Regions from separate parts of the Idiomarina sp. UBA3176 genome, predicted to be linked through region 3. Evidence: predicted binding sites of a transcription regulator. Region 3 holds the regulator's gene; each other region holds the start of a gene.

Region 1 (9,789 bases), on a different contig from region 3:
ACGCCTATATTTAACGCATTAATTGTGTATTCGTCTTTATCAATCAATTTTATCCAGTCAATAAAGTAAGTTGTTCTGGGGTTATGATCATACTGAACCCCACCGCCATAGCTAATACTGTTAAGCGTTGTATCTTCCCCCCCTACCGTAAACTTCCCACGCGTAAAGCCACCGGTAAGATACAAAGCGATGTCAGGAGACAAATACAAACGAGGTTTAGCTAAAATACTGGCCGTGTAATCGGTTTCAAACTTGGTGCCTTTATCGCTGCTGCTGTGTACGCCGAAGCCGTAGCGCGCCTCTGCCGACAAGCTGTTACTGTAACGATGACCTAGCATCAGGTTAATCGCATGCGGGGTAAATGAAGGTGCGCCCTCAAGCTCAGTATCAACATTCAACTGAGTTAAAGATGCGGCACCGTAGTAGCCACTGTCCTGCGCTTGGGCAAACAAACTGAAAAACAAAAGCGTACTACCACATAAAACAACGTTCAAAAACTTCATGCGACTTCCTTATTAAGCTGGTAACCCTGAGTGAAGGTAGTTTACCAGACTCTGTTAAAGGTGATATACCCCTTGGTAATCAGCAACATCGACATTGTATGTGGTGTTCTTCATTAAATAGTCACGGAAAGTTTCCAATGCATCTAACTCACCATGCACCAATTGAATTGGTGTGTTTGGTTTTAAACTGGATTGCTCTAACCAGTCAGCAATTTCCTGATAATCGGCATGTCCTGACAGTCCCTCTAAAGAACGGACTCGAGCTTTTACCGGTAACCATTGGCCATGCAGCTTTATCGACTCCACCCCCTGCAGCATTTTAGCACCACGAGTCCCTCCGGCCTGGTGTCCGCTAAATAAAACCGTCGCACGATGATCACTCAACCATCGTTTAAAGTGATGCAGAATTCTTCCGCCTGTCGCCATACCACTGCCCGCAATAATAATGTGAGGCCCCGATTGAGACGCAATAGCTTTTGATTCATCGACAGAACGAGTGTACTCAACTCTTGCAAAGGTTCGGGAACACTCTGAGTCCGTCAATTTATGAAGGTTGTGGAAACGCTGGTAAAGTCCCGAAACGTTAATAGCCATAGGAGAATCCAAATAAATAGGTTGTTTAGGTACCCGCCCCTCATCCATCAATTTAACTAACAGATATTGCAGCAGTTGTGCTCTGCCGACTGAAAAACTCGGAATTAATAACACACCACCGGACTGAGCCGTCTCATTGACGACTTCTGCCAACTGATCTTCCGCATCTTCGGTTTTAGCATGAAGCCGATTGCCGTAAGTTGACTCAAGCAGTAGCAAGTCCAGATCTGGTAGAGGTTCAGGTGGATACATCATAATATCCTGCGGACGCCCAATATCACCGGAGAAGCCAACGCGTTTACCTTCGGCTTCAATAATGACGCTTGAAGCACCCAGAATATGACCGGCTGGCTGCAAAGTCACTTTAATATCGCCAATCTCAAATTGTTGATGAAACTCAACGCCCTGAAGCAGTCGTATGGCTGACTTTGCCATTGCTTCATCATACAAAGGTTCTGGTTTTTCATGGCGGCTTAGCTTATGTTTACCAAGGTATTTCGCATCTTCTTCCTGAATTCTTCCGCTATCTGCCCACAGGATATCGCACAAACCAGATGTTGCGTGATGTGCGAAAACAGGCCCCCGGAAGCCTTCTTTATATAGCACCGGAACAAACCCCGAATGATCAAGGTGAGCATGAGTCAATACGACACCGTCAACCTGATTAATACCCATTGGCAAAGGCTGCCAATTACGCCGCCGCAACCACTTATAGCCCTGAAAAAGACCGCAGTCTATTAGAATTCGGGTTGATTCTGTTTCAACTAAATATTTGGAACCGGTAACCGTTTCCGCACCACCTAAAAATACGACTCTCATTGCGTGTCCTTATTTAAACCGACAACAAAGTATCTCACTTCACTGTCGTAGAAAAATAGACGAAAGACAACTATTCGTGCATTGACGATCATTAATAATCTTGCTTCACTCAATTAAGACAAGGAGTAAGAACATGACTCATAAATACCCCCGAGCCGATCAGTTTATGGCCAGCACCCACCAGGTTGAGAATCAGCCACCGGCGCTGGAAAACTATAATCTTTACCTGGCTGATAAAGCACTACGAAAAGCCGTTGAGCGCGAAGGTGCCAGTTGGGCTTATTCCGATCTTATTGCCTTTGGCGAACTGGCTGGTAAGGCTGACAGTATCGAACAGGGGTTTCAGGCAAACAAATACCAGCCTGAACTGAGAACCCATGACCGTTACGGGCACCGTATCGATCTCATCGATTTTCACCCGAGCTATCACCAGCTTATGTCGACAGCCATTGAGCACGGCTTACACGCAAGCCCCTGGAGCGAGCCAAAACTAGGGGCTCATGTTGCACGGGCAGCAAAATACTATCTGCATACTCAGGTCGAAGCGTCTCATGGCTGCCCTATTACCATGACCTTTGCCTCTATACCCGCACTAAGACACCAACCCGATTTGTTCAAAGAGTGGGGACCAAAAATTACCGCCAGGCATTACGACCCCAGAAATATCCCCCATACCGAAAAAAGTGCCGTGACCATTGGTATGGCAATGACCGAAAAACAAGGTGGCTCTGATGTCCGGCTGAACAGCACTCGCGCTTACCCACTAGACAAAGAAGGTTCAGGCCAGGCGTACGAATTGGTTGGTCACAAATGGTTTGTGTCAGCACCAATGTGCGATGCTTTTCTGGTGCTTGCCCAAACAGCCAACGGATTATCCTGCTTTCTGGTGCCGCGCTGGCGCCCAGACGGTTCAAAGAACCCAATTCAGATTCAACAGCTGAAACAAAAAATGGGAAACGCAGCCAATGCCTCCAGCGAAACTGAGTTAAGAGGTGCGCTGGGCTGGATGATAGGTCAAGAAGGTAAAGGCGTTCGTACTATTATAGAAATGGTGGCAACGACCCGCTACGACTGCATGATTGGTTCCTCTTCCGGCATGCGACAAGCCGTGGTTCAGGCCATTCACCACGCCAGCCACCGCGAAGCTTTTGGCACTAAATTAAGTGAACAACCGCTAATGCAAAATTTGCTGGCGGACTTAGCCATTGAAAGCGAAGCCGCCATGACTTACATGATGCGCATAGCACGGGCAATGGATAACCAGGACGACGAGCATGAAAAACTGTTGTCCCGAATTGCCACGCCCATAGGCAAATACTGGATTTGTAAACGCACACCGAATCATGCTTATGAAGCTATGGAAGTGATTGGCGGTAGCGGTGTTATGGAGAACCACATTATGCCGAGACTGTTCCGAGAGTCGCCGGTCAACGCCATATGGGAAGGCAGCGGTAATATTCAATGTCTGGATGTTCTTAGAGCAATAGAAAAACAACCAGAAGTTCTCGATGTCTATTTTGCCGAACTGCAACGGGCACAAGGTGCAGATAAACGACTCGACCAGTTTATTATGCGGTTGAAAAGTGAGTTTACGGACAGAAATATGCTTCAGTATCGTGCACGCAGTATAACGGACAACATGGCCGTTGGGTTACAAGCCGCTTTATTAGTTCAACATGCCAGCACCGACGTTGCTGATGCTTTTTGTGCCAGCCGTTTAGCAGCAAAGACCGGACTCAACTATGGCACATTGCCCACAGGGCTTAATTGTGCTGCGATTGTCGAAAGGGCCTCGCCAGCAGACGCACAATAAGTTCGCCAAATACCGCCAGCAACAAGCCTGAAGCTAAACCAAACAAAATAGCGCCGGGGTTGAGTTTTACAGTATAAGAAAAGCTGCTGCGAACCTCGCGCTGAATGTCCTCAACTGGGGTAAAAAATGCCTGTTGATAAGCACTCCAGGCATTTTGGCTGAAACTACGATAGGCTTGTTCCAACAATTGATTACGTTGATAAATGGCACTGATGCTTTGCCCGCCTTCCTGAAATACTCTGTCGTCACTGGCCTGATAGTGAGCAATAAGTTCCTCAATACTACCATCGAAAAATTTCTCGGCTTCATCACGAAACTCGTTCAGGCTGCGCTCTGACTCAACCATATGAGCCTGCAAACTCTTACCGTACTGATCAACAAAGCCGGGCAACTGTATTCCGGCAAGTACGCCCGAAATCAGTAGAATAATTCGTAGATAGGAAGTGAAGATTGCCATGGTCTCTCCTTAAAAGCCCTTAACCACTTTAGAGCAGACCTTAAGCGACAATCAAACTTAATTACGCTTCATTACACTTAACTTGTCAGCACGACCGCGTTTTTACCTTCGCTCTTTGCCTGATACATGGCTTTGTCTGCCCGGGCCATAATGCCTTCAATAGTGTAATGCTCTGAAGGTTTATCGCATTGACAAAGGCCGATAGACAGCGTGACAGGTAACTCGGCATGCCCTATTCCACTCACTAACTGGCAACGTAAACGGTGCATCATGAGTCTGGCGTCTTCAGCGGAGATCATAGGGTGAATGGTAGCGAACTCGTCACCTCCAATACGGGCGACATAATCTGTATGCCGACTGTGTAAACGAATTAAATCGGCTATTTTTTGCAATACCAAGTCACCGAAGTGATGTCCATGTTCATCGTTTATTTCTTTAAAGTCGTCCAGATCGATAAAACTCACAGCAAAGGGAGTACCATGGGTTTCCAGCTGGTTTATCTCATCTTGTAATTGCGCGGTAAACGCGCGTCGGTTCATTATTCCGGTTAAGTGATCGGTGAGAGCCTGACGCTTCTCAAACTCCAGTTCGAGACGAATTTTATCTTCCGATTTTTTCTGCAGAGTGTAATCCCGCACTATCGCTATGCCATACAGCTGGTCTTCGATATCCAGTTGATTCAGCATAATATCGGCATAAAAAGTTGAACCATCCCGACGAATTGCGGGGAAAATCAAGCCGTTTCCCATAGAGCGCCTGCCCGGGTACTTAAAAAACTTTTCTAAATGCTGGTCATGCTTCTCACGCATACCTTCAGGTAACAGTTCATTAAGATGCAGTTCAAGCATAGATGACGAGGAATAGCGAAACATTGCCGCGGCAGCCTGGTTAACACCAACAATGAGCCCCTGAGAATTAATAACTATTGCACCGTCCGGTATAACTTCAAGGAACTCAATAAAGGTTTGTTTTACTTTCATCGTTATGTGGCTCCACTGTTCTGCCGCATTAAACTTTGCAATAACACCCTTTTGCAACGGTATTAACCCATTTAGGAGCCGCTGATTCCTCCGAAACGGAAGGTATCAGCTCTTCTACAAAGCTACTCTCAGTAGTACAAAAAGCACCATCGGCATATGGGCCAATGTAAATCAGCTCTGATGATTTATTGAACATGATAATCGCTGGAGTTGCAGGAACGAAGCGCTTTAAGGTTGGATATTGATCGATATCAACAATCAAGTTTTCCCCTTTAGATTCCGCTACCTTTCTTTTTACGCTAGCCATATGCCCGGATGAGCGCCAGTTACAAGAACAGTCCCCGGAAGTAATGTGAAAAACGCTGCCAGCAAGGGAATAACCCAGACGCGTGAGCTCAGCCTCTAGCTGCGGTTCCAGCTTTTCGTTATTGCTGAACTCCAGTAATTCACCTTTTTCATCAAACCAGACCAACCGTTGTTCCAGTAAATAACTGATACCCAGAAGCACCAGCCCAAACCAGGCCACAACAGCGATAATAAGCCAAAGGGAACGAGCCTTACCTGATTTCATAAGTGACAATGAAACGCCCTACTGCAAAATGACATTTTGCGGAAATGATGCGCCCGCTTTTTCAGCGGATCAAGAAAAACTTCAGCTTCAGGGGACTTTTCTAAATAAAGGTTTAGCCTCCTTTGTGATACAATGTCGAAAAGCCGCACATTAGCGCGGTATCTACTATCATAATTCCCGGAGCTTCATGTCCACAGAACAAACACCATCCTCATTCCAGTCACTCGGATTGAGCGACGATATTTTACGAGCCGTTACTGAATGCGGTTATACCACCCCGACACCAATTCAACAGCAAGCCATTCCAACCGTTATGGCCGGCCACGACTTATTAGCCGCCGCACAAACGGGTACCGGTAAGACAGCTGGTTTCACGCTACCTTTGCTGCACAAATTGTCGCAAACAAAGACCGACGGAAAACCTGTTATTAAGGCCTTAATCCTTACGCCAACCAGAGAGCTGGCGGCACAGGTTGAAGACAATTTGAATACCTACGCAAAATATACCGGTCTTAAGTCTCTGGTGATTTTTGGTGGAGTTGGTATTAACCCACAAATTAATGCCTTGCGTCGTGGTGTCGACATTCTTGTTGCGACACCCGGACGTTTGCTGGATCACAGTCGTCAGGGAACCGTTGATTTAAGTAAAATTGACGTACTGATTCTTGACGAAGCTGACCGCATGCTGGATATGGGTTTTATTCATGACATTAAAAAAGTCATGAAGCTCATTCCAGAAAAACGCCAGACACTGCTATTTTCTGCAACTTTCTCAAGCGAGATAAAGGCGTTAGCACAACAATTTATGCAACAACCCAAACTGGTTGAAGTTGCGCGTCAGAATGCAGCAGCAGATACTATCCAACAGCGGGTTTACCCGGTTGATAAAAAGCGTAAAAGAGAGCTAATAAGCTATTTAATAGGCAGCCGAAACTGGCGACAAGTATTGGTTTTCACCCGTACAAAACACGGCGCCAACAGACTGGCTACACAATTAAGTGATGATGGTTTACCGGCTATGGCCATTCACGGCAATAAAAGCCAGGGGGCAAGAACAAAAGCTTTATCACAATTTAAAGCGGGTAAGTTGCGGGTGTTGGTAGCAACAGATATCGCTGCACGTGGTATTGATATTGATGAATTGCCACACGTTATCAACTTTGAACTGCCTCAGGTCGCTGAAGACTATGTACACCGTATTGGCCGTACCGGTCGTGCAGGAAGTGAAGGTGAAGCGGCGTCTTTAGTCTGTGTTGATGAGCATAAATTGCTACGCGACATAGAAAAGCTGACTAAAAATGAGATACCCAAGGAAATTATTCCGGGTTTTGAACCTGACCCCAGCATAAAGCCGGAGCCAATTCAGAAGCCTCGTACAGGGCGTCCTCAAAACTCTCGTCGTGCGCCTCGCCAAAAGCGCCCGGACACACGACGTTAATTCTACCGCTGACCAGCAGGACCGGACTTTACTTTAAGAAGTCCAGTCCTCCGGTTACCGCAGCAACCTGAGCTTGAATACACTGTTCTGGCGTTGCTTTCGGGCTGTCGGGGTACACTTCTGTAGTCGTCGCATATTCTGCTTTGCTAAAGCTAATGCACAATCCCATTTTCGCCGTTGGCAATAAAATAACGCCACGCTGAGCAATATCTTCGCCTATCAGTTTATTTTCGTCGTCGGCATCGGCAATATGAGTCACCTCTTCCACCGAGTCTAACACCGCCTTCTGAAACTCAGGATAAGACTTTTCTGAATTCCCAACCAAATAGAACCCATCCGGAATATTCCAGTTCGTATTAATTTTTCCATCCATCGCCGCTTTGGCCGGACGAAACTCGCTGTTATCGGTATCCGTTGTTTCGTGTAAATCTATATGAGCCAGAATATCTACGCCTAAGCCAGCAACATAATTCATAATGTGCGCACATTCCCCGGCTGGAGAATCAGCGACAAAAGAGCGGTTAGGATCAATAGCCGCCGGATTCCAACGGTTGATGGTTTCATAGCCCCAGGGGCTTAAACATGGCGCCACCACCACATTGAAGTGTGGCTGATAATCTTTCGCTTTGGTTTCAATAAAACGCAACGCACCATGGACACCACTGGTTTCATAACCATGTACTCCGCCGGTAATTAAAACCGTTGGTTTCGAGTCATCCCAGTTTTTTGTTTTAACCACAAATAAAGGATAAGTAGCGCTGTCGTACGCAAGTTCACCGTATTGGTCTACATCGAAATCGCTTTTAAAGGTTTCAATCTTACTAACCACATCATCGAAGTAAGAGCGTTTTTGGGTTTGCTCGGCCAGCCACTGAGCCTTTTCTGTCGCTCCCCAGGGCGTGCCCGGTGTTCCAATATGGTAAATCGTTTGTTGCGTCATATTTTAATCCTATTCACTTAAAACAAGGCGACTATATTAGCAAAGTCTTAGCAGGTAACTAAGCCGCTTTAGTCGATTCTTTATCCGCAGGCTTGGACGCTTCTGCTTTTTCAGTCGGTGCTTTTTCGGTCTTAGGTTTTTTTGGCTTTTTAGCCCCTAATGCAATAAGTACATTTTCACGCTCTTTTGCTAAAAACAGAGCCATATCCTCAAGCTGTTGCTCATCAGTGAACAGTTCGCTACTTTTAATTAATGGGTTCAGGGCTTCCGCCATATCCAGAATTTTATCGTGCGCATCGGCTTCGGCTTTTGAAGTGAAGGTCATTTTCTCGGCTCCGTCGCGAATAACTACATATTGGGTTACTACAGCCATGGTATGGTCCTTTGCTGATGTGTAAATATACTGTTTATTTGTACAGTAAAGTGACATAGATTGCAATAGTTGTAGCATTCGCTAAACTGCGCACTCCGAACAGGCCTTCGTTACAACAGGAAGTAAATCCGCCCTATGCAGTTCTCTAAAATACAAGTTCTACTGGCCATTTTTGCAATGGCAATTGGAAGCTTTGCCATTGGTATTGGTGAGTTTGTCATTATGGGGCTGCTACCCGACGTAGCCGCAGACTTTAATACCGACACCCGGGAAACAGGCCACTTAATCAGTCTTTATGCGCTCGGTGTCGTTATCGGAGCTCCGCTTATTACCATTTTGTTTGCCAGACTACCGCGTAAACCCATGTTACTGGCGCTGATACTGGTATTTTCTTTGGGCAACTTCGCCAGTGCCTCAGCAGAAAGTTACACATTACTTCAGGTGTTACGCTTTTTAACGGGCCTGCCTCACGGTGCTTACTTCGGGATAGCCTGTCTGGTTGCGGCCGATATGGTTCGTAAAAATCAACGTGGTATGGCAGTAACTATGGTGATGATGGGGCTAACCGTGGCAATTCTGGTCGGAAACCCGTTAGCTACCTGGTTAGGTCAGCTTATCGACTGGCGCACCGTATACCATACCGTAGGAGCTTTAGGCTTACTGGCCTTTGTCATGATTTTCATTGTGGTACCCAAACACCCGAATGAAAAGAAAACTTCAGCCCGTGGCGAAATGCAGGCATTACAAAACCCTCAGGTCTGGCTGACACTGGCCATAGGAGCTATTGGTTTCGGCGGAATGTTTGCAGTACTAAGCTACATAGCTCCAACACTAATAAACGCCACCGGGTTGGATTCTCACTGGATACCTGTTGCTTTATTTATCTACGGACTGGGATCGTTGGCCGGTAGTTTGGTCGGCGGCTGGGCTGCCGACAGAAATCTGAAATTAACCATTGGCGGTTCTCTGTTCTGGTCAGCAATTGTACTGGCAATTTTTCCCTTAACACTACAGAGTCTCTGGACGGTGATGCCTATGGTGTTATTACTTGGCAGTTCTGCCGCGCTGGTTCCGGCTCTGCAGGTACGTTTAATGGATGTAGCCGGAGAAGCTCAGACTTTAGCAGCATCGTTAAACCATTCGGCTTTTAATGCGGCTAACGCCTTAGGTGCCTGGCTGGGCGGTCTTGCTATTATTTCCCCACTTAGCTGGCAAGGAACTGGCTGGGTTGGGTGCGCGCTGTCGCTGGCCGGCCTGCTATTATTTTGGGTTACTAAAAAACACAGCCGCAGAACACCCAA
Region 2 (9,789 bases), on a different contig from region 3:
GTTGTAACATACTTTTTGATTGCATCATTAATTCAGCCCAGTGAGCTGCGCAAACAGTTAAGATCCGTTATACTGTGCGCACCTCGCCGTGACACTATGTGGTATTGCTCATGGAACAAAAAATAACGGTTCAGTCCGCCGACAAAGTCAAAATTCAACGTCCAGACGGACAGAAACACAACGATAACTATTCCCCCCGCAGCCGAATTTACGTGCGTGATACCAAAGGTGCCATGGAGTATTTTAGGCGTGGATTTGGTTTTCTATTGCTGGCTGTCTTTGCTCTCATTCCCTGGCTAACTTATCAGGGCGAACAAGCGGTTCTGCTCGATATTATGGATCAGCGTTTCCGTATTTATGGCTTAACTTTGTGGCCGCAGGACTTCACTGTAGTTGCCTGGTTCGCGATTGTGGCCGCCGTTGCGTTATTTTTTGTGACAACCGTTTTTGGCCGGGTCTGGTGTGGGTTTATGTGCCCGCAAACCACCTGGACCTTTATTTTTATGTGGTTTGAGAAAAAGTTCGAAGGGCCGCGCAATAAGCGTATAAAACTGGATGAACGCAAAATGGACTTTGACAAGTTCTGGCGTAAAACCGGTAAACAGACCGGCTGGATTCTGGTGTCCTTATTAACCGCAATGACCTTTGTGGGTTATTTTACCGACATACGCGAACTTTTTCTGAACTTCTTTACTCTGGACGCCGGCTTCTGGGCAACCTTCAGTGTTCTTTTTTTCGCATTCTGTACCTATGGCAACGCCGGTTATATGCGAGAAATTATGTGTACGCACATGTGTCCCTATGCGCGCTTCCAGTCGGCTATGTTCGATAAAGACACTTACACCGTGTCTTATGATGCTGAAAGGGGCGAGCCCCGAGGCCCACGCTCGCGTAAGGCTGACCCCGCTGAAAAAGGCTTAGGTCACTGCATTGACTGCTATATGTGTGTGCAGGTATGCCCTACCGGTATCGATATTCGAAACGGTCTGCAATATGAGTGTATCGACTGTGGTGCTTGTATTGATGCTTGTAATGACGTTATGGATAAAATGAATTATCCAAAAGGACTTATCCGCTTTACCACCGAACGTAACTTAGCCGCGAAAAACAAAAAAGAGAAAACCAATCCGTGGCGGATGAAGAGCATCGGCTACTTTATTATGGTTCTGGTGGTGAGTAGTGTAATGGTATGGGATGTCGCAACTCGTGTGCCCCTGGAGGTCGATGTATTACGTGATCGTAACCAGCTGTTCAGAGAAAACATTGAAGGGCAAATTGAAAACGTCTTTACCTTAAAGCTGGTCAATAAGTCGCAACAGGACATGACTTACCGCGTGGAAGTTAGAGGCTTTGACGAGTTCGAGTTAATTGGCGATTCTACAAAACAGGTTTCTGCGGGTGAAGTCGGAACATTGCCGGTAACCGTAGCGGTTCCACCTTCATTATTAGAAGGTCAGGTCACAGAGTTTTACTTCGTGGTCACAGCGGTTGATAATGCGGATATAACTAATACGCATCAGAGCCGCTTTTTATATGAATGATTCTACAGAGAACGCGTCGGACTTTGCTTTTCAGGGACTGACGCCGGATCTGGTTGTTAATGCCTTAGAAAGTGTCGGTTTGTATCCCGCATCGGGCTTGCTGGCACTTAACAGCTATGAAAACCGGGTTTATCAGTTTGCTGACGATGATCGCAAACGTTACGTGGCAAAGTTCTATCGCCCGCAGCGCTGGCGCACAGAGCAAATTAACGAAGAACTGGAGTTTGTTGAGGAGCTGGCGCAAGCCGAGGTTCCGGCGGTTTCGGCTCTGGAGCTGCAGGAAAAGCGCCTGCACGAGTTTGAAGGCTACCGATTTTGTGTGTATTCAAGCATTGGTGGCAGAGCCTTTGAGCCTAATGACCTGGACGAACTGGAGCGGCTGGGACGTCAAATAGGCCGTATGCACGCGGTGGCTCAGGCGGGCAAGTTTAAAGTCCGGGAAACCATTGACTACGAAGGTTTTGTTGAACAGTCTGTTGCCGAGCTACGTCAGTCCGCCTTATTACCGGCCGAATTAAAAGACGCCTTTTTTGCCATTCTTGATCCCTTAAGTGAGCGCTTACGTTCTACACCCTTGCAGGACTTCGAGTATCAGCGGCTGCATGGCGACTGCCATATTGGTAATATTCTGCAGTATGAAGAGCAACTGACTTTTGTCGATTTTGATGATTGTCGCTCCGGGCCTGCGGTTCAGGACTTATGGATGATGCTGAACGGGTCACATCAGGAGCAAACATTACAGATGGATGCGCTGCTGACCGGCTACGAAGATTTTTGTGAGTTCGATACGGCGCAATTGATATTAATTGAACCTTTGCGCAGTTTCAGAATCATTCAATATATGGCATGGTTATCACGCCGGTGGCAAGATAGTGCCTTTCAGAGAGCGTTTCCCTGGTTTGCAGAAAGCCGATATTGGGAACAGCAGATTCTGGCATTGAAAGAACAATTGGCGGGGCTGGATGAAGCACCGATCAACCTTGGCTTTAACGGCTAGTTTGAATAGACAGTTTTAACGGATAACAGGAAATGACAATGAAAAAGTGGTTAATGGGTTTTGCCGGGGCATTAATGGTCGCAGCGGGTTTTGCTCAGGCTCAGAATTTTGAAGAAGGTGTCCACTACGAAGTGGTAGCCGATGAAGCGACCAGCAAGCCGGAAATTGCAGAGTTCTTCTCGTTTTACTGCGTGCACTGCTACCGCTTTGAACCTATTGCAAAAGAACTGAAATCTGAATACCCGGATGCTTTCAAGAAGGCTCATGTGTCGTTCATTAGTCCTCGCGGTAACGTGGGCGAGACCATGACTCAGGCTTTTGTCGTTGCGCAAAAACTGAATAAGGAAGAAGAGATTGCCGCGGCTATTTTTGATTACAACTTTAATAAAAATAGCATGCTGACCAGCAAACAAGACATTCGAAATGTATTTATTGTTAACGGTGTTTCCGGTGATGAGTTTGACAAAGCTATGGCGAGCTTCACTGTGCGCGCTGCGGCGTCTAAAATGGATCGCCGGGCAAGCAACTTAGGGGTTAACGCAACGCCAACTTTTATCGTTAACGGTAAATACAAAATGCTGCCACAGGGTTTCCGTGACAGCGATAATTTTCAGGAAGACTTTTCTGATTTAGCCGGTTATCTGTTAGAAAAGTAACTCAGGACTCCGGTTTATAGTCACAATAAGCGCCTTCTTTGTTTTCAGAGAAGGCGTGGTTGTTATTCAAGTACTGATAATTCTTCAGTCCAAAGTCTGGCATCACACTGTATAAATACTCGATAATTGAGCTTTGTACCGCTTCGTATTTCATCCAGTCCGTTTGTTTACAAAACGCATAAATTTCCAGCGGTAACCCTGCTGCTGTAGGCTGCATAAGGCGAGTCATACACAGAAGGTCTTCCCTCACTTGTTCGTGGTTTTTCAGGTAGTTATTAGCAAACACTCGAAACACCGTTAAATTACTGACTGGCTTTTGCAATTCGTTTTCGCTCAACCAGTTGTCAACGGACTGGTTAAAATGCTTCTCGGCAACTTCTTCCAGTTCTTCATCGGACAAAACTCTGGAGCTGTCCAGGTCAATCATTAAGGCGCGACGCATTCGGCGACCACCGGTATTGATCATTCCCTGCCAGTTTTTAAACGACTCATGAATCAGTATATAGGTGGGTAAATAAACAATTGTCTTATCCCAGTTCTCAACTTTTACGGAAATGAGTCCCACCTCTTGAACTTTACCGTCTACACCGTGTTCGGATAGCTCGATCCAGTCACCAATAGCAACCATACGGTTGGTCGCCAATTGCACCCCGGCTACAAAGCCCATTAGGGTATCCCTGAAAACCACCATGAGAATGGCTGTCATTGCGCCGAAACCACTTAGTAAGTACATAGGCGATTTGTTCATAATGATGGCAATAGTGATGAGAATTGCCATCAGTACCAGTATCAGTTTTATGACCTGAATGACTCCGGTAATGGGGACTTCACGCGCTTTATAAGTATAGTCATAGGCAATGGAAACGACGTTGGCCAGGGCTGTCAGAATACTGGTAATAACCCAGGTCAGATAAACACCGACAACGGTGCGTAAAGGTGACTGCCAGCTTTCAAAGTTATCGATGAATAGAATGGGTATGAAACTGTGTATCAGGATAACTGGGGCTAAGTTTGCGCAACGCTTAAAAAGGCCACTGTTAACCAGCGACTTATACCAGCGTTCGGGCGCCCTTTTTAACAAGTGCTCTATGGCATGATCGATAAGCCAACGCGCTATGGCATAGGTAATGTAACAACCAATTAGAACCAATAGAGAGCTGATAGCCAAGCTCAGTTCTTGTAGGTTGCTTTCGATACCGAATTTTTTTAGCCATTCTTTTACAAACTCGAAGTCCATTATAAAACTCTCTTAGCGTGTGCCGTGAATTTCCTTACGCATTTCGTCGATGGTTTGGTCTTTTTCCTGCCAGCGCGTATTCAGCCATTGCTGAAAATGAGCTCTGAAAGCTTTATCACTGGCATAATCGCCAATTAAATCCTCGGTAATCGGCCGTGTCTTTATATCAACATAGACGTTTTTCAGCTGTCCGCTTAATAAATGCCAGACTACCGGGCGTTTGTCGGTTCCCGGGTAGACTATAGTGATATCCAGAATGGCTTCAAACTGACCGCCCATAACTTGCAAAGAGAAGGCCGTTCCGCCTGCTTTAGGCGGCAGCAGGTTGCTAAAAGGGCTGTGTTTTTTCGCGTGCTTCTCTGGAGTAAATCGCGTGCCCTCACAGAAATTGACCACAGTTGTAGGAATGTGACGGAATTTGGCACAGGAGCGCGTTGTTGTCGCAATGTCTTTGCCTTTTAAATGCGGTTTTTTCTCCAGCAACTCTTTTGAGTAGCGCTTCATAAAAGGCATATCCAGTACCCAGCAACCCCAGCCAATAATGGGTATCCACATAAGTTGCGACTTTAAAAAGAAGCGCGGCATAGGCATATGACGGCGAGTCAGGTGCATTAGTACCAGCACATCTACCCAGCTACGATGGTTAGCCATAACCATGTACCAGCCTTTCTCGTGGATATCGAGATCCCCTTTAATGTGCCACTCCATACGCTGAGTCAGCTGGAACATCATCGACATACAGTATGCCCAGACTCTGAATAGAGCATTCCCCAGAAAAGAACAAATGCGCTGAGGCGTTTTAAAAGGCAGTAACACTTTAAAAATACCAATACTAATAATCGAAACACCAATAATAGCGGTGGTGATTAATCCCCATGAAAAGTTAATAACGACTCTGAAGGGAATGAGTATTGATGTCAGCATGCTGCCCTATCCTAATTAGAAACAATGAGATAAATAATAACTGAAGCCAGTAATGATGTCTGTTGGTAACGAGTAAAAATTAATGATACTGTATATATGTACAGTATTCGGAGGTTTTATGCAGACAAAGCTTCAGACTCTTATTCAGCAAGGGCTTGTTTGGCATGGTCAGGTTACCGACAATCAGACAGCAACCTTAAGCTCCGGTTTTTCGTCGTTAGATACGGCGCTGGGCGGTGGCTGGCAATACCCGGGGTTGCATGAATGGCAGTTGCAAACTCCGTTTTCGGAGCAGGCACTATTGTTGCCATTAATACAGCGTGCGGTGCAACAAAAGCAGTCAGTTTTCTGGGTAAACCCTCCGGCCTGGTTGTCGGCTGCTGGCTTACATCATTATGGACTTAATGAGTCTATGCAGGTGGTTGTTCAGACCAGTGCAGAGAAAGCTGCCTGGGCGTTTGAGCAGATATTGCAGACAAAAAATGCGCTGGCTTTAGGCTGGTTTGCACAAAAAGAGACGACAGCTCAATCTGTTCGGCGTTGGTATAAAGCTGCCCAAACCGGGCAGATGGGCGTGGTCTTGAGCGAACCCGCTTTAAATGAAGAGGCGCGGGCTTATTCTAACCGTGTACGGTTAAAGCTTGGTGAATCGGGTGTCACGCTCGACATACTAAAACGTAAAGTGGGTTGGCCGCTGGAAGGCGTTGTTCTGAACTAATGTGGCTATATTGTCATTTTCCCCAACTACTACTGGATAATCGGGTGCGCTTACAGCCTGACAGCAACACCCTGCCGCTGGCACTTTACCAGTTACAGGGTAACCAGTCGGTTATAGTGCAGTGCAACACCTTGGCGCGGGAGGCTGGGGTCAAAACCTCTATCCAGACGGTTATGGCAATATCGCTTTGTGAGCAACTGCAACTCGTTGAATATATTCCGGAGCGTGAGCAGCAGGTGTTGCAGCAATTAGCCACCCGACTTTACCAGTGGGCAGCTAAGTTAGTTTTGTATCCATCCAAAGGTCTGGCAATTGAGTTGAGTAGTCTGGCGCAGTTGTATGGCGGGATGGATGCGGTATTTAACACGTTATCCCGAGAGGTTGATGCGCTGCCAATTAAGGCTCAGCTGGCAGTCGCGGATAACCCTTTAGCCGCTCAATTATTAGCAGAATATGACTGCCCGGTTTCGTTAAACCCCAAAGAGTCTGCACAGCTGCTGGCTCAGCTACCTATTGGTGCTGCCGGTTTAGGAACAAAAACACAGAAGCATTGTAAAGCCGCTGGTTTTCGTCAGCTGGGAGAGCTCATACAGTTATCGGGAGATGAAGTCGGCCGGCAGTTGGGCCTGGAAACACAGTTATATCTGGAGCGAATTCAGGGTCGCCAGCAGCAAAGTTATAATTTTTTCACTCCACCGGAAAGTTTCCGGCAAAGCCTGGATCTGGTCACTGAAATTCCTCACTGGCAAGGGTTGTTGTTTCCGCTAAAAAGACTGTTCGGTGAGCTGGAAGATTTTCTCTATCAGCGGCAAAAAGTAACCCAGCAGGTTAGTATTGAACTGCATCACCGATATGAACCTCCTTCTGTTGTTCCCGTCGCTTTAGCTGAACCCGGCTGGCGGGGGCAGAGTTTTTTGTCGTTACTGCAGTTAAAAATGGAATCTATACCCTTGCCAGAAGCGGTTATAGAAATTACGTTGGTAGCTAACGAGCTATTGCAGTCTGAACAGCACAACAGTCACTTTTTTGGTGTGCAGCAACACCGGCATGAAACACTGCAGCTTATTGGCCGGTTACAAGCTAAGCTTGGCAACAATGCCGTGTTCTCGCCAGCCATGAATGACGACCCTCGCCCCGGTAATAACGAATTTCGACGCCCGGCAGGGGAAAAGCCTCAAATTTTATCTGCGGCGCCTAAGCGGCCTCTTTGGCTATTACAGCCTCCGCAGCCAACTTCAGTGGATTTATGGCAACTATGTCACGGGCCGGAACGCAAAGTCTGTGGTTGGTGGGACGCTGGTGACATAGCGCGCGATTACTGGATTGCCCGGGACAAGTTTCAGCGTGTGGGTTGGCTCTATTTTGAGTCCGGACAATGGTATTTGCATGGTTGGTTCAGCTGATATGTTTAAAGGTTCCGGTGGAAAACCTTTTGCTGAGCTACACAGTTTAAGCCACTACAGTTTTTTGCGCTCAGCCGCTTCGCCGGAGGAACTGGTGAGGCGCGCAGATGATCTGGGTTATGCCGCCATAGCAATAACTGACGAATGCTCTGTGGCCGGTATTGTAAAAGCCTATCAGGAGTCAAAAGCGCAGGGTATTAAACTGATTGTGGGTAGTGAATTCAGGGTGACCGAAGTGGGTACGCTGGTTGTGCTGGCGCCAACCCGGGAAGCCTATGCGGAGCTTTGTAAAAAAATTACACTGTTCCGTAGTCGCAGTGAAAAAGGCCATTATCAGGCCAACATCGATGATTTTTTCGACGGGTTCTCTCAGTGTCTTTTATTGTGGCAGCCAGACTTTTCTCAGGCCCAGCTTCTGGCCATTGGTGAAAAGTTGAAATCGGTATGGCAGCAGCGCTTTTGGCTATTATACGAGCGGCATTACCAGGCTGACGATGAAAGGGCTTTTCAGGCTATGGTTGAGCTACAACAGGCCGTTAAAGTGAAAGTCACCTGCGCTGGTGGCGTTCGCATGGCAACCATTGAACAACAGCCGCTGTATGACATTCTGAACGCGATTCAACATGGTGGCTCTTTAGCGCATCAGCCGGGGTTAGCCAGTAACAACGCGGAGCATCATCTGCGAAGCCTGAGTGAGTTGCAACAGTGCTACCCGCAAAAGTGGCTAGCCGAAACACTGGTTATTGCTCAGCAGTGTCAGTTTTGTCTGTCCGAACTTCGTTACGAATACCCCGTCGAACTGGTTCCTGAAGGTATGAGTGCCTCCGGCTATTTAAAGCAGTTAACTGAACAAGGCGCTCGCTGGCGTTATCCGCAAGGTGTGCCCGAGTCGATAAAAGCGCTTTATTTAAAAGAGCTAAGCCTGATAAAAGAGCAAAGCTACCAGCCTTTCTTTTTAACCATTCATGACTTAGTTCGTTTTGCCCGTGAGCAGGGAATCTTATTTCAAGGGCGTGGTTCGGCAGCAAACTCGGTGGTTTGTTATTGTCTGGGCATTACCGCGGTTAACCCGGCGCAAATTCAGGTGTTGTTTGAACGTTTTATTTCTAAGGAACGGAACGAACCTCCCGATATCGATGTGGACTTTGAGCACGAGCGCCGCGAAGAAGTCATTCAGTATATTTACCGCAAGTACGGTCGGCAGCGCGCAGCGTTGGCTGCAACGGTTATTACCTACCGTTTTAAAAGTGCTTTTCGTGATGTTGGCAAAGCTCTGGGCTTTAGTGAGCAGCAACTGCAGTATTTCCGTCGCAACTTAGACCGACGCGACAAAGAGCAAAGCTGGCAGCAACAGCTGGTGCAACAGCACCCCGAAGTCACAAATTCGGTAAGGGGGCAGCACCTTTTACAGTTCACTGAGCAATTGATGGGTACTCCCCGGCATTTGTCGCAGCATGTCGGCGGTTTTGTTATCGCTGCCGATGACTTGTCACGGCTGGTTCCGGTAGAAAATGCCTCGATGACGGACCGAACGGTTATTCAGTGGGACAAGACGGATCTCGAAAGCCTGGGCTTATTAAAAGTAGACGTGCTGGCGCTGGGCATGCTGACGGCCTTGCGGAAAATGCTGGCGCTTATTAATTCGCGCTATGACCAGCAACTGACCATGGCAACCATTCCGCAGGAAGACAGCCGGGTTTATCAGCAGCTGCAAACCGCCGATTCTATGGGGATTTTTCAGATAGAGTCGCGGGCGCAAATGAATATGTTGCCGCGATTAAAGCCCAAAACTTTTTATGATCTGGTCATTCAAATTGCGATAGTGCGGCCCGGCCCCATACAAGGCGACATGGTGCATCCCTTTTTACGTCGCCGCGCAGGTCTGGAAGAGGTTGATTACCCTAGCGATGAAGTAAAGTCGGTATTAGAAAGAACGCTGGGCGTACCTATTTTTCAAGAGCAGGTAATTAAGCTGGCTATGGTCGCGGCTGGCTTTAGCGGTGGCGAAGCGGATCAGCTTCGTCGGGCAATGGCTTCGTGGGGGCAAAATGGGCATTTAACCCGCTTTGAAGACAAGCTTATTAACGGCATGCTGGAGCGAGGTTATAAGCAGGAGTTTGCAGAACGGTTGTTCCGGCAAATTTGTGGCTTTGGACAATATGGTTTTCCTGAGTCTCATTCTGCCAGTTTTGCTAATTTAGCTTATGTGTCGTCCTGGTTTAAGACCTACCACCCGGCTGCTTTTTATGTCGGCTTACTGAACAGTTTGCCTATGGGTTTTTATTCGGCATCGCAGTTGGTACAGGACGCACA
Region 3 (9,789 bases):
GATAAATGTACTTGGTAAAAAGAACATCGCGGATAACTGGATTACCGGTTTCCTGCTGCATCAGTTCTTTTGCTCTTTCTATACATTTTAAACGAAGTTGATCGCGTCCCGTCATGGTTCGCACCTGACGTTCGGTCGCGGTACTTAAAATTGACACAAAGGCATTACGCAATAAAGGCGCGTGGTGTTCTACCACACTAACGTAACTGGGGTCCGGCACCATCACTTCAATAGCAACCCGAATGAAACCCAACCGGTAATCGTTTCCCTCTTTCAGGTAATTGGTGGTGATATCAGGCTCAAAGCCGTAGTACGAAACGTCGTCTGCCGACGCCACCGTTACACTGCTGAACCAAAGAAAAATACTGGCAAATACTGTTATCAGAAGTTTCATAGCCCTACCCGGCCCGATTGCTGTTCAATTAAGTTCTATCTGCTATCATAGCGACAGAGCTTAATAACGCCAACACAAATGACAACAGAGTTTTATGCTACCCCGGTTTTTCCAGTTAGCAAAGCACTGCAATGGATGCCGCCCGAACAACTTGAATTAACCTCCACACAAGCCGACTGGCTGCTTTACGAAGGTTCGCTTACAGAACGTCTGAAGCAGGTAGGCCAGCAGTTCTCCGTTAAGTTACTGGGCCAGCAATTGCTTGCCCCTAACACTGAAGAAAAGCAAAGGTTAAAAGGTAAGGACCAAGTCGTTATTCGGGAAGTTCTACTATACTGTAATGAAAAGCCTTGGGTTTTTGCGCGCAGTCTATTTTCACCCAGCGCCGAAAACGCCAATACACTGAATTTACAACAACTGGGGAATCAGTCATTGGGTGAGTCTCTATTTGCCCGTAGCGATTTATACTGCGGAGACATAGAAGTGGCAGAAGTTGCTCTGGAACACCCGGTTGCTCAGCTTAATCAGCAGTGGTTTGGGATAAACCAGAGGCTGCTCGGCAGACGCCGAATATTTTCAACGGGCGGTGAGCAACTGTTAGTCAGTGAAGTATTTCTGCAGCCCTCGCCACTTTACTCTTCGCCGAATAACAGGAGTTAGTATGCAAAAGTTAGTCGCTTTTTGGCAGTTAATGCGTGCGGACAGACCCATTGGTACCTATTTACTTGCCTGGCCGACCATCTGGGCACTCATGATAGCCGGAGCTGGCGAGCCGCCCCTGCGTATCGTCGTCATATTTTTGCTCGGTACTTTTGTCATGCGCTCTGCCGGTTGTGTTATTAACGACTTTGCCGACCGTAATTATGACGGTCACGTACGCCGCACGCGCCAGCGTCCTATTCCGGCGGGAAGAATATCGGCAACTGAAGCGATGATAGGTTTCATCGCCCTGTTAGCCATTGCCTTCGGGTTGGTTATGCAACTGAACACTGAAACGGTCATGCTCAGCTTTTTCGCCGCCGGCGTAGCGGCACTTTACCCGTTTTGTAAACGCTGGACGCATTTGCCACAAATAGTGCTGGGCATCGCCTTTAGCTTCGGCATTCTCATGGCCTTTACCGCACTGGAATCTGACCAATGGTTTATTGCTGGCTTACTATTTCTTGCCAATATTCTCTGGACGGTCGCCTACGATACCGAATATGCCATGGCAGACCGCGAAGACGACTTAAAAATAGGCCTGCAGAGCACGGCAATTTTGTTTGGTCGCTTCGACCGTCTGGCTATTGGCTTGATGCAACTCGCGACTCTGGCCTTATTGGGCTGGGTATTGCACTTAATTACCGTTGAACTTTGGGTGTGGCTAGCATTAGCGGCTATTTTTCTGTTGTTTGCTTACCAGCACTGGCTAATACGACACAGAGAGCCCGGAAAGTGCTTCCAGGCTTTTCTGCATAACCATTATATTGGCATGGTATTCGCTATTGGCTTAGCCGTGCATTACTGGTTCTGATTACTCTCAGTCGGCTTTTGCTCTTCTTTGGGTGCTTCTTTTTGTTCATGTTCGGCCTGCTCTTTCAACTGCTGAACGAACTGCTCAACCGACTGACGAATGGTTTGTAGCACAGGACCGTCAATGAGCTCATCGACCTGATCGCTGAGCTCGCCCACCGGCTCGGCAGCAATTTGCTGGCCGTCGTCATTAATTTCTACCAGACCTTGCTGTTTTAAACTGGCAATGAGCGTCGACATGACTTTCTTATCGTAAAATTCCGGCGCATCGATGCCGTGAATGGAACTTAAACGTTCGGCCAGGGTAATAGACTGCTTTTCGAGATCCGCGCGCATGATGGGCTGCGCCTGTTGCAGCAACTCAAGTACAATACAATAACGCTGCAAGGTTTCACTGGCACTGTTGGCCAATAACCGCAACCGATACCACTGCGCACTTTCCCGTTGCGCAATGGTGCAAATGCCATCTTCCAATGTAATTAACTGCTGGCGTGCCAACTCTTCGGCAAGAGCCTCTGTCCAGAGCGGTAGGTCTTCAACATTATGACTCAAATAAAGTTCAGCTTTTAACGACGGATAAATTGCCTGTGTCCGCGCCGCAATTTCAGCCACGCTCACTTTTTTCTTCGCCATGATAATTGACGCAACAATGCCGGGAACCACCATCAAGTGAAGAATATTATTCCGATAGTAAGTCATGGCTATGGCTGTCATGTGCTCCAGCGAGACGACTTCACCCATAGTATCGCTATTGACCGTAAATTTGTCAGTACGCAAAGCTTGCTGCCAAAGCTCTTCCGGTGTCTCGTCCGGCACGCTCATCATATTGCTGTAAGGTACTTCGCGCAGCACACCCAAATAAACGTCCAGCTGAGCAAGCAGTTCTTCTTTCATCAACGCATGGTGCTCTGAACTTAGCAAAGCTAATGCGGTAAGGTTAACGCTGTTAGCCGCCGCTGAATCGTTAATGCCCTGCATAACTTGCTCGGCTAAGCCACTCACCACCGGGTTCAACCAGCCTGGACGTTCCGGTTCCTGTGCCCCACGGGTGACCGACTCATGCCAGTTCGGCGCCACTTTGTCCAAATGGTGTTTTAAATTAATAGGCTGACCGAAAGTCACAAAACCCTGACCAAAGTTGCGCAGCTTGGCAACGGTTTTCAGAATTTGAAAAACCGACTCTTTTTCTTTGTCCTTACCTTTAAGCTCTTTCAGGTAAGTCGCTACTTCCATAATATGCTCGTAACCAAGGTAAACAGGTACCAGTGACACTGGCCGTTGCTGGTCACGCAACATGCCCTGCACGGTCATTGCCAGCATACCGGTTTTAGGCGGCAATAAGCGGCCGGTTCTGGAGCGGCCGCCTTCACTGAAGTATTCCACCGGGTAGCCTTTTTGGAACAACCAGCACAAATATTCACGAAAAACCGCTGAATACAGTTTATTGCCACGAAAACTGCGGCGAATAAAGAACGCACCACCACGGCGGAAAATACCGCCAACCGGGAAAAAGTTAAGATTCACGCCAGCCGCGATATGCGGCGGTACAAGGCCTTCTTTATAAATAACGTAGCTGAGCAGCAAGTAGTCCATATGGCTGCGGTGACAAGGCACATAGATAACTTCGTGCCCTTGTTGCGCCAGTCGTCTAATTGTATCCCCGCCTTTTACATGAATGCCGTTATAAATCCGGTTCCACATCCAGGTCATAAAACGATCTAACACCCGGATAAGTGTTGAATTATAGTTAGCGGCTATTTCATCGATATAAGATAAAGCGCGCTTGCGGGCGGCTTCTTCACTAATCTTTTTGCCTCTGACTTCATCCGATACGGCCTTTTTTAACGCCGGCGTATTAATGAGTGCTGACATCAGCTCTTTGCGCTGACTCAGTTTAGGGCCGGCAACGGCATGGCGCATACGTACGAAATGAACACGCGCTACCCGCGCTAATTTGTGCGCAATACGCATATCAGTGCCGTGGTCACGCGCCATAGTGCCCAGACTCACCGAACGAGAGAAACGCAGCAACACTTGTCGACCAGAAAAAATTACCAGCCAGAATTTACGCCAATGGCCCGGGTTATCTAAGTCACCGGTCATGGTGTTACCGGCATGCGCCTCTTCTCCGGCCTGGCGGCCCCAGAATACGCCCGCAGGTATCAGTTGCACATCCAGCTCCGGCTGGTCTTTATGCAGGGTTAATAACTGGTGAAATTCGGATACCGTTTGATCCGAGACCTCATTCGCCAATTCTTCCAGATACATGATTCGGTTATAGGTTTTACCATTAACCACAAGAGGGTCGACAGGGTCTGGCAAGCCACGCTTGTGCGCCGCCCGTTGTAAAATGGATAGATCCGCTTTAGAGGTTGAACGCATTACATAAACAATTGGCTTACCAACAGTTGCTGAATGCTCTTCTTCAGTGCCATCCCAAATTTCCTGAAAGCGCGTTAACCAGCGTAACGGGTATTTAAAAATTGGGAAAAAGCGGCTTATTCCTTTCATATAGAGACCTCTGTTTTAAACAGAAATACAGGATACCAACTTCGTGTAAAAATGTCGTTCAAGAAATTACTTGCGAAATCAATTTACCTGTATATACTCACAGTATCACTGTACAAATAAACAGGTACATTATGCGCCCGTTAACACCAAGACAATCTGAAATTCTTGAGCTTATTAAGGATAATCTGCACGCAACCGGTATGCCGCCGACCCGTGCCGAAATTGCCCATAAGCTGGGTTTTCGCTCTGCCAACTCTGCAGAGGAGCACCTGAAAGCTCTGGCTCGTAAAGGCGTGATCGAAATACTCCCCGGCATGTCGCGTGGTATTCGCCTCGTCGGCGATGACTACGATATCGCCGATGGCCTACCGTTAATCGGTCAGGTTGCAGCCGGTGAACCTTTATTGGCTGAACAACACGTTGAAGGCCATTACAAAATTGACGAGTCACTGTTTCATCCTGCCGCTAGTTTCTTACTAAAAGTAAACGGTATGAGCATGAGAGACATTGGCATTTTAGACGGTGACTTACTGGCTGTACATAAAACCGAACAAGCACGTAACGGACAAATAGTCGTTGCACGAGTTGAAGACGAAGTCACTGTAAAGCGTTTTGAACAGCGCGGAAAAACTATTTTGCTTCATCCTGAAAATGAAGATTTCTCTACCATTACTGTCAACCTTGCCGAGCAAGTTTTTGCCATTGAAGGGCTTGCGGTGGGTGTGATCAGAAACGGAGCGACCTTATGAAAACTCAATATCAGCAAAAACTACATCATCCGGGTCTGTGGACTGCTGAAACGTCAGTATCACCCTTCCCTATGGATGCGAAAAGTAATCCGGATTCATTTGATGTTGATACCCTTTCTCCAGTTATACAGCGGGCTTTACAGCAAAAACCCAGCCAGTGGATAACGGTTATTGGCGGCGACAAAAACGTCATTCAACAGCTTATCGCTTGTGGCGTTGCTGAGTCTCAAATTCGCTGGTTACGCAGCCACTCAGTTGAGCGCTGTGAATGGGCGCTGGAGCAAGCTCTACTCGCTGGTACCAGCAGTATGGTTATCGGTTATCTTGATTCTGTTTCCAGTCGCACCTGGCAGCGTGCGAAAATGGCCAGTAAATTAAGCGAAACACAGTATTTTCTGTTTGATAAAAACACACTGACATCCCACCTGCACTAACCCCACCTTTGTTAGTGTGTTTTCTTCCCCAAGGCTGCTTTTGCAGCCTTTTTTTAACAGATCCGCTTATTTTTTGTTCGTTCGTGTGATTTGATCTGGATCTTTCGTTGTAAATTCGTTAATAAATGCAGTACCCGAATATAAAAATAATATAACAACGATAACTACAACAAAGAGTCAGTAGAGAAAGCGATTTCTGGGGAGAAGCTGTACCTTTTTCTGCTTACCTCTTTGTTCTTCTAATTCAGGCTAGCAAAACTTGCTTTGCTGTCTCATTGAAGAATAAGAGGAGAAGCCACGTGAAAATGAAGCCTTTGTGGGCACTATTGGCGCTAACGAGTCTACCGGCTGCTGCTCAGTCGCGTCTCAATATGACCCAAGGTGTCACTGAAGTGAGTAACCGGGTTTACGATCTCCACATGACGATCTTCTACATCTGCTGTGTGATTGGCGTGATTGTATTTGGTCTCATGTTTATTTCGATGATCCGACACCGGAAGTCGAAGAACCCAACCCCCTCCAATTTCCATGAAAACGTCAAAGTAGAAATAGCCTGGACTATAGTGCCGCTGCTGATACTTGCAGGTATGGCAGTGCCGGCGACCACGACACTAATTGCCATGGAAGACACTTCAGATGCAGATGTAACGGTGCAAGTCACCGGATCGCAATGGAAATGGCACTACAAATACTTTGAAAATGAGGTCGAATACTTCAGCCGTTTAGCCACTCAGCAAGAACAAATTGATAATCAGTTTGAGAAAGGCGAAAACTACCTGCTGGAAGTGGACCGTCCGTTAGTTATTCCAACCAATAAGAAAGTGCGTTTTCTGGTTACCTCAGATGATGTTATTCACAGCTGGTGGGTTCCTGACTTCGCCATTAAAAAAGACGCGAACCCCGGTTTTATTAATGAAACCTGGACTAGGGTAGATGAGCCCGGAATTTATCGTGGTCAATGTGCCGAGTTGTGTGGCAAAGACCATGGCTTCATGCCCATCGTTGTTATAGCGAAGGAGCCCGCCGAGTACGAAAAATGGATTACCGAGAAAGAAGAAGAGCAACGTAAAGCACGCGAACGTGAACAAGAGTTGCTTGCTATGGAAATGTCAGAAGACGAACTCATGGACCTCGGTGAGAAAGTATACAACAGTACTTGTGCAGCTTGTCACCAGGCTAACGGTCAAGGCGTAAACGGCGTGTTCCCGGCACTTGCTGGTTCAGGCGTTGCGGTAGATCCTGAAGCCATAGACAAACACATCGACACCGTTGTTAACGGCGTTACCGGCACGGCTATGCAAGCCTTTGGAAGTCAGCTTTCCATGCGCGAGTTAGCCGCAGTTATCACCTACGAGCGTAATGCCTGGGGTAACGATACCGGAGACCTGATTCAGGCCGCCGATATTAACGAAGTCATGAATCAATAAGGAGACGGTGATGAGCACTGTAGTGGAAGAGACACATCACGATACACACCACGATCATAAGCCGTCTGGTATTGGTCGCTGGCTATTTACAACGAACCATAAAGATATTGGTTCGATGTATTTATGGTTTAGCTTCACCATGTTCCTAGTGGGCGGCGCTATGGCAATGATCATTCGCGCGGAACTGTTCCAACCCGGATTGCAACTTGTTGAACCCCAGTTTTTTAACCAAATGACCACAGTGCATGGTCTGGTTATGATTTTTGGTGCCGTTATGCCTGCTTTTACGGGCTTGGCTAACTGGATGATCCCCATGATGATTGGCGCACCAGATATGGCGCTGCCCCGGATGAATAACTGGAGCTTCTGGATTTTACCTTTTGCTTTCATGATTTTGCTGGGTTCTTTGTTTATGGAAGGTGGCGGCCCGGCATTTGGCTGGACAGCTTACGCACCGCTTTCCACAACTTACAGCTCGGATTCAACGGCATTGTTCGTATTTTCAGTACACATTATGGGTATTTCATCCATTATGGGCGCTATCAATGTGATAGTGACCATTATGAACATGCGCGCACCGGGCATGAATTACATGAAGATGCCATTGTTCGTCTGGACCTGGTTTATTACGGCTTTTCTACTTATTGCCGTAATGCCGGTATTGGCGGGTGCGGTAACCATGTTGCTTACCGACAAATACTTCGGCACGAGTTTCTTTGACGCCGCTGGCGGTGGTGACCCAGTCATGTACCAGCATATATTCTGGTTCTTTGGGCATCCGGAAGTTTACATCATGATTTTACCGTCCTTCGGTATCATTTCAGCAATTATCCCGGCCTTTGCCCGCAAACGATTGTTCGGCTACTCCTCCATGGTATATGCCACGGCGGCCATTGCCTTACTGTCCTTCCTGGTCTGGGCTCACCATATGTTCACCACCGGTATGCCAGTGTTTGCTGAGCTGTTCTTTATGTACTGCACCATGCTCATTGCGGTTCCCACCGGGGTGAAGATCTTTAACTGGGTAGCCACTATGTGGCGCGGCTCCATGACCTTTGAAACACCCATGCTGTTTGCGCTGGCGTTTGTGATCCTGTTTACCATAGGTGGTTTCTCCGGCTTAATGCTGGCTATAACTCCCGCTGACTTCCAGTATCACGACACGTACTTCGTCGTCGCCCACTTCCACTATGTTTTGGTCACAGGTGCCATTTTCTCTATTATGGCAGCGGCTTATTACTGGCTACCTAAGTGGACCGGGCATATGTACGACAGTACGCTGGCGAAAACTCACTTCTGGACATCGCTTATTTCCGTAAACGTGCTGTTCTTCCCTATGCACTTTGCAGGACTTGCCGGTATGCCAAGACGTATTCCGGATTACGCCACGCAGTTTGCTGATATTAACCAGATAGCAAGTATCGGCGGTTTTGCCTTTGGGTTATCACAACTTATCTTCCTTTGGGTGGCTATCAAGTGCGTTAAAGGTGGGGAAAAAGCCGCAGCTAAACCATGGGAAGGCGCAGAAGGACTCGAGTGGACAGTCCCGTCACCAGCGCCTTATCACACCTTTGAAAAACCGCCCAAAGTGGAGTGATAAATCATGTCTGAACAGCGTCCCGACAACAGCATTCTGGTTAAGCGACTGTTACTGACAGTCGCTGGAATGTTCGCATTCGGCTTCGCGCTGGTACCACTTTACGACGTATTTTGTGAAGTGACCGGCTTTAACGGTCGTACCAGTAACGAGGCAGCGGTTTATCAACAGGTTGAAGTGGATGAATCACGCACGGTCACGGTGCAATTCCTGACACGCAATGCCAAAGGTATTCCGTGGAAGTTTGAGCCATCGATCAAGCAAGTCAAGATTCATCCGGGTGAAGTTAAAGTAGTTAATTTTTTAGCAGGAAACCCGACTTCCTCAAACATGATCGCTCAGGCTATTCCATCTGTAGCGCCTGCGGAAGCCTCTCTTTACCTGAACAAAGTAGAATGCTTTTGCTTTAACCAGCAACCGCTGGCCGCTGGCGCTGAAACAGAAATGCCAATGCAGTTTTATCTGGACCCGGACATTCCCGATCATATTACGACCTTTACCCTGTCATACACGCTGTACGATATGACAGCCAATACGTCGGCTGAAGCAATTGCTCAGCTGTTAAAAACAGAATAAGGAAACGACGTTATGGCAGAACAACAAAGTTATTATGTTCCTGCTTCCAGTCCCTGGCCAATTGTTGGTGCAGTTGGGCTAGGCTTAATTGCCTGGGGCGCTGGACACACTGTTATTGATATGAGCAAAGAGCAGGATGGTTATGGCAGTACTGTATTGACCATTGGCTTAGTCGTTATAGCCGTCATGCTCTTTGGTTGGTTTCGTGACCAAATCAACGAATCCATGAGCGGTAAATACAGTAACCAACTCGGCGACTCCTACAAACAAGGTATGAGCTGGTTTATTTTCTCCGAAGTCATGTTCTTTGCTGCTTTTTTTGGTGCCCTTTTCTACGCTCGCGTTATTGCCGTTCAGTGGCTGGGAGGAGACAGTAACAATGCTATGACCAATGAGGTTCTGTGGCCAGAGTTTGTTGCGCAATGGCCGTTGGTAAAAACACCAGGCGGCACTGAAACCCAGGCTATGGGTTGGTATGGTCTGCCGGCTATCAACACGCTTATTTTGTTGGCCAGTTCAGTGACCTGTCACTTTGCTCACACAGGCCTGGAACAAAATAAACGTAAACAGCTAACCGCAATGCTGGGCG

What was found. The regulator LexA, encoded in region 3, represses DNA repair genes until DNA is damaged. The targets are predictions, from matches to a motif close to TACTGTATNNNNATACAGTA.
Region 1: B2U97_RS12530 (YebG family protein) is a predicted target of LexA. The motif match lies at 8,517-8,536, and genes of this name have one in related genera.
Region 2: B2U97_RS04295 (ImuA family protein) is a predicted target of LexA. The motif match lies at 5,442-5,461, and genes of this name have one in related genera.

Annotation. Positions count from the first base shown of each region.
Region 1 is NZ_DEXU01000025.1:50,140-59,928, forward strand. It holds gene B2U97_RS12490 (porin family protein) at 1-503, opposite strand, end outside; gene B2U97_RS12495 (MBL fold metallo-hydrolase RNA specificity domain-containing protein) at 558-1,916, opposite strand; gene B2U97_RS12500 (isovaleryl-CoA dehydrogenase) at 2,050-3,729, shown strand; gene B2U97_RS12505 (DUF2937 family protein) at 3,680-4,186, opposite strand; gene B2U97_RS12510 (sensor domain-containing diguanylate cyclase) at 4,264-5,166, opposite strand; gene B2U97_RS12515 (DUF6436 domain-containing protein) at 5,195-5,737, opposite strand; gene B2U97_RS12520 (DEAD/DEAH box helicase) at 5,925-7,175, shown strand; gene B2U97_RS12525 (M14 family metallopeptidase) at 7,204-8,115, opposite strand; gene B2U97_RS12530 (YebG family protein) at 8,174-8,488, opposite strand; gene B2U97_RS12535 (MFS transporter) at 8,624-9,789, shown strand, end outside.
Region 2 is NZ_DEXU01000009.1:1,470-11,258, reverse strand. It holds gene B2U97_RS04325 (Zn-dependent hydrolase) at 1-44, shown strand, start outside; gene ccoG (cytochrome c oxidase accessory protein CcoG) at 111-1,541, shown strand; gene B2U97_RS04315 (serine/threonine protein kinase) at 1,534-2,538, shown strand; gene B2U97_RS04310 (thiol:disulfide interchange protein DsbA/DsbL) at 2,577-3,194, shown strand; gene B2U97_RS04305 (mechanosensitive ion channel family protein) at 3,196-4,431, opposite strand; gene B2U97_RS04300 (acyltransferase) at 4,444-5,355, opposite strand; gene B2U97_RS04295 (ImuA family protein) at 5,474-6,073, shown strand; gene B2U97_RS04290 (Y-family DNA polymerase) at 6,073-7,476, shown strand; gene B2U97_RS04285 (error-prone DNA polymerase) at 7,460-9,789, shown strand, end outside.
Region 3 is NZ_DEXU01000020.1:104,083-113,871, reverse strand. It holds gene B2U97_RS08565 (flagellar basal body-associated protein FliL) at 1-394, opposite strand, end outside; gene B2U97_RS08570 (rhomboid family intramembrane serine protease) at 1-2, shown strand, start outside; gene B2U97_RS08560 (chorismate--pyruvate lyase family protein) at 473-1,054, shown strand; gene ubiA (4-hydroxybenzoate octaprenyltransferase) at 1,056-1,907, shown strand; gene plsB (glycerol-3-phosphate 1-O-acyltransferase PlsB) at 1,895-4,417, opposite strand; gene lexA (transcriptional repressor LexA) at 4,549-5,166, shown strand; gene B2U97_RS08540 (SOS-response cell division inhibitor) at 5,163-5,600, shown strand; gene coxB (cytochrome c oxidase subunit II) at 5,906-7,027, shown strand; gene ctaD (cytochrome c oxidase subunit I) at 7,038-8,624, shown strand; gene B2U97_RS08525 (cytochrome c oxidase assembly protein) at 8,631-9,200, shown strand; gene B2U97_RS08520 (cytochrome c oxidase subunit 3) at 9,213-9,789, shown strand, end outside.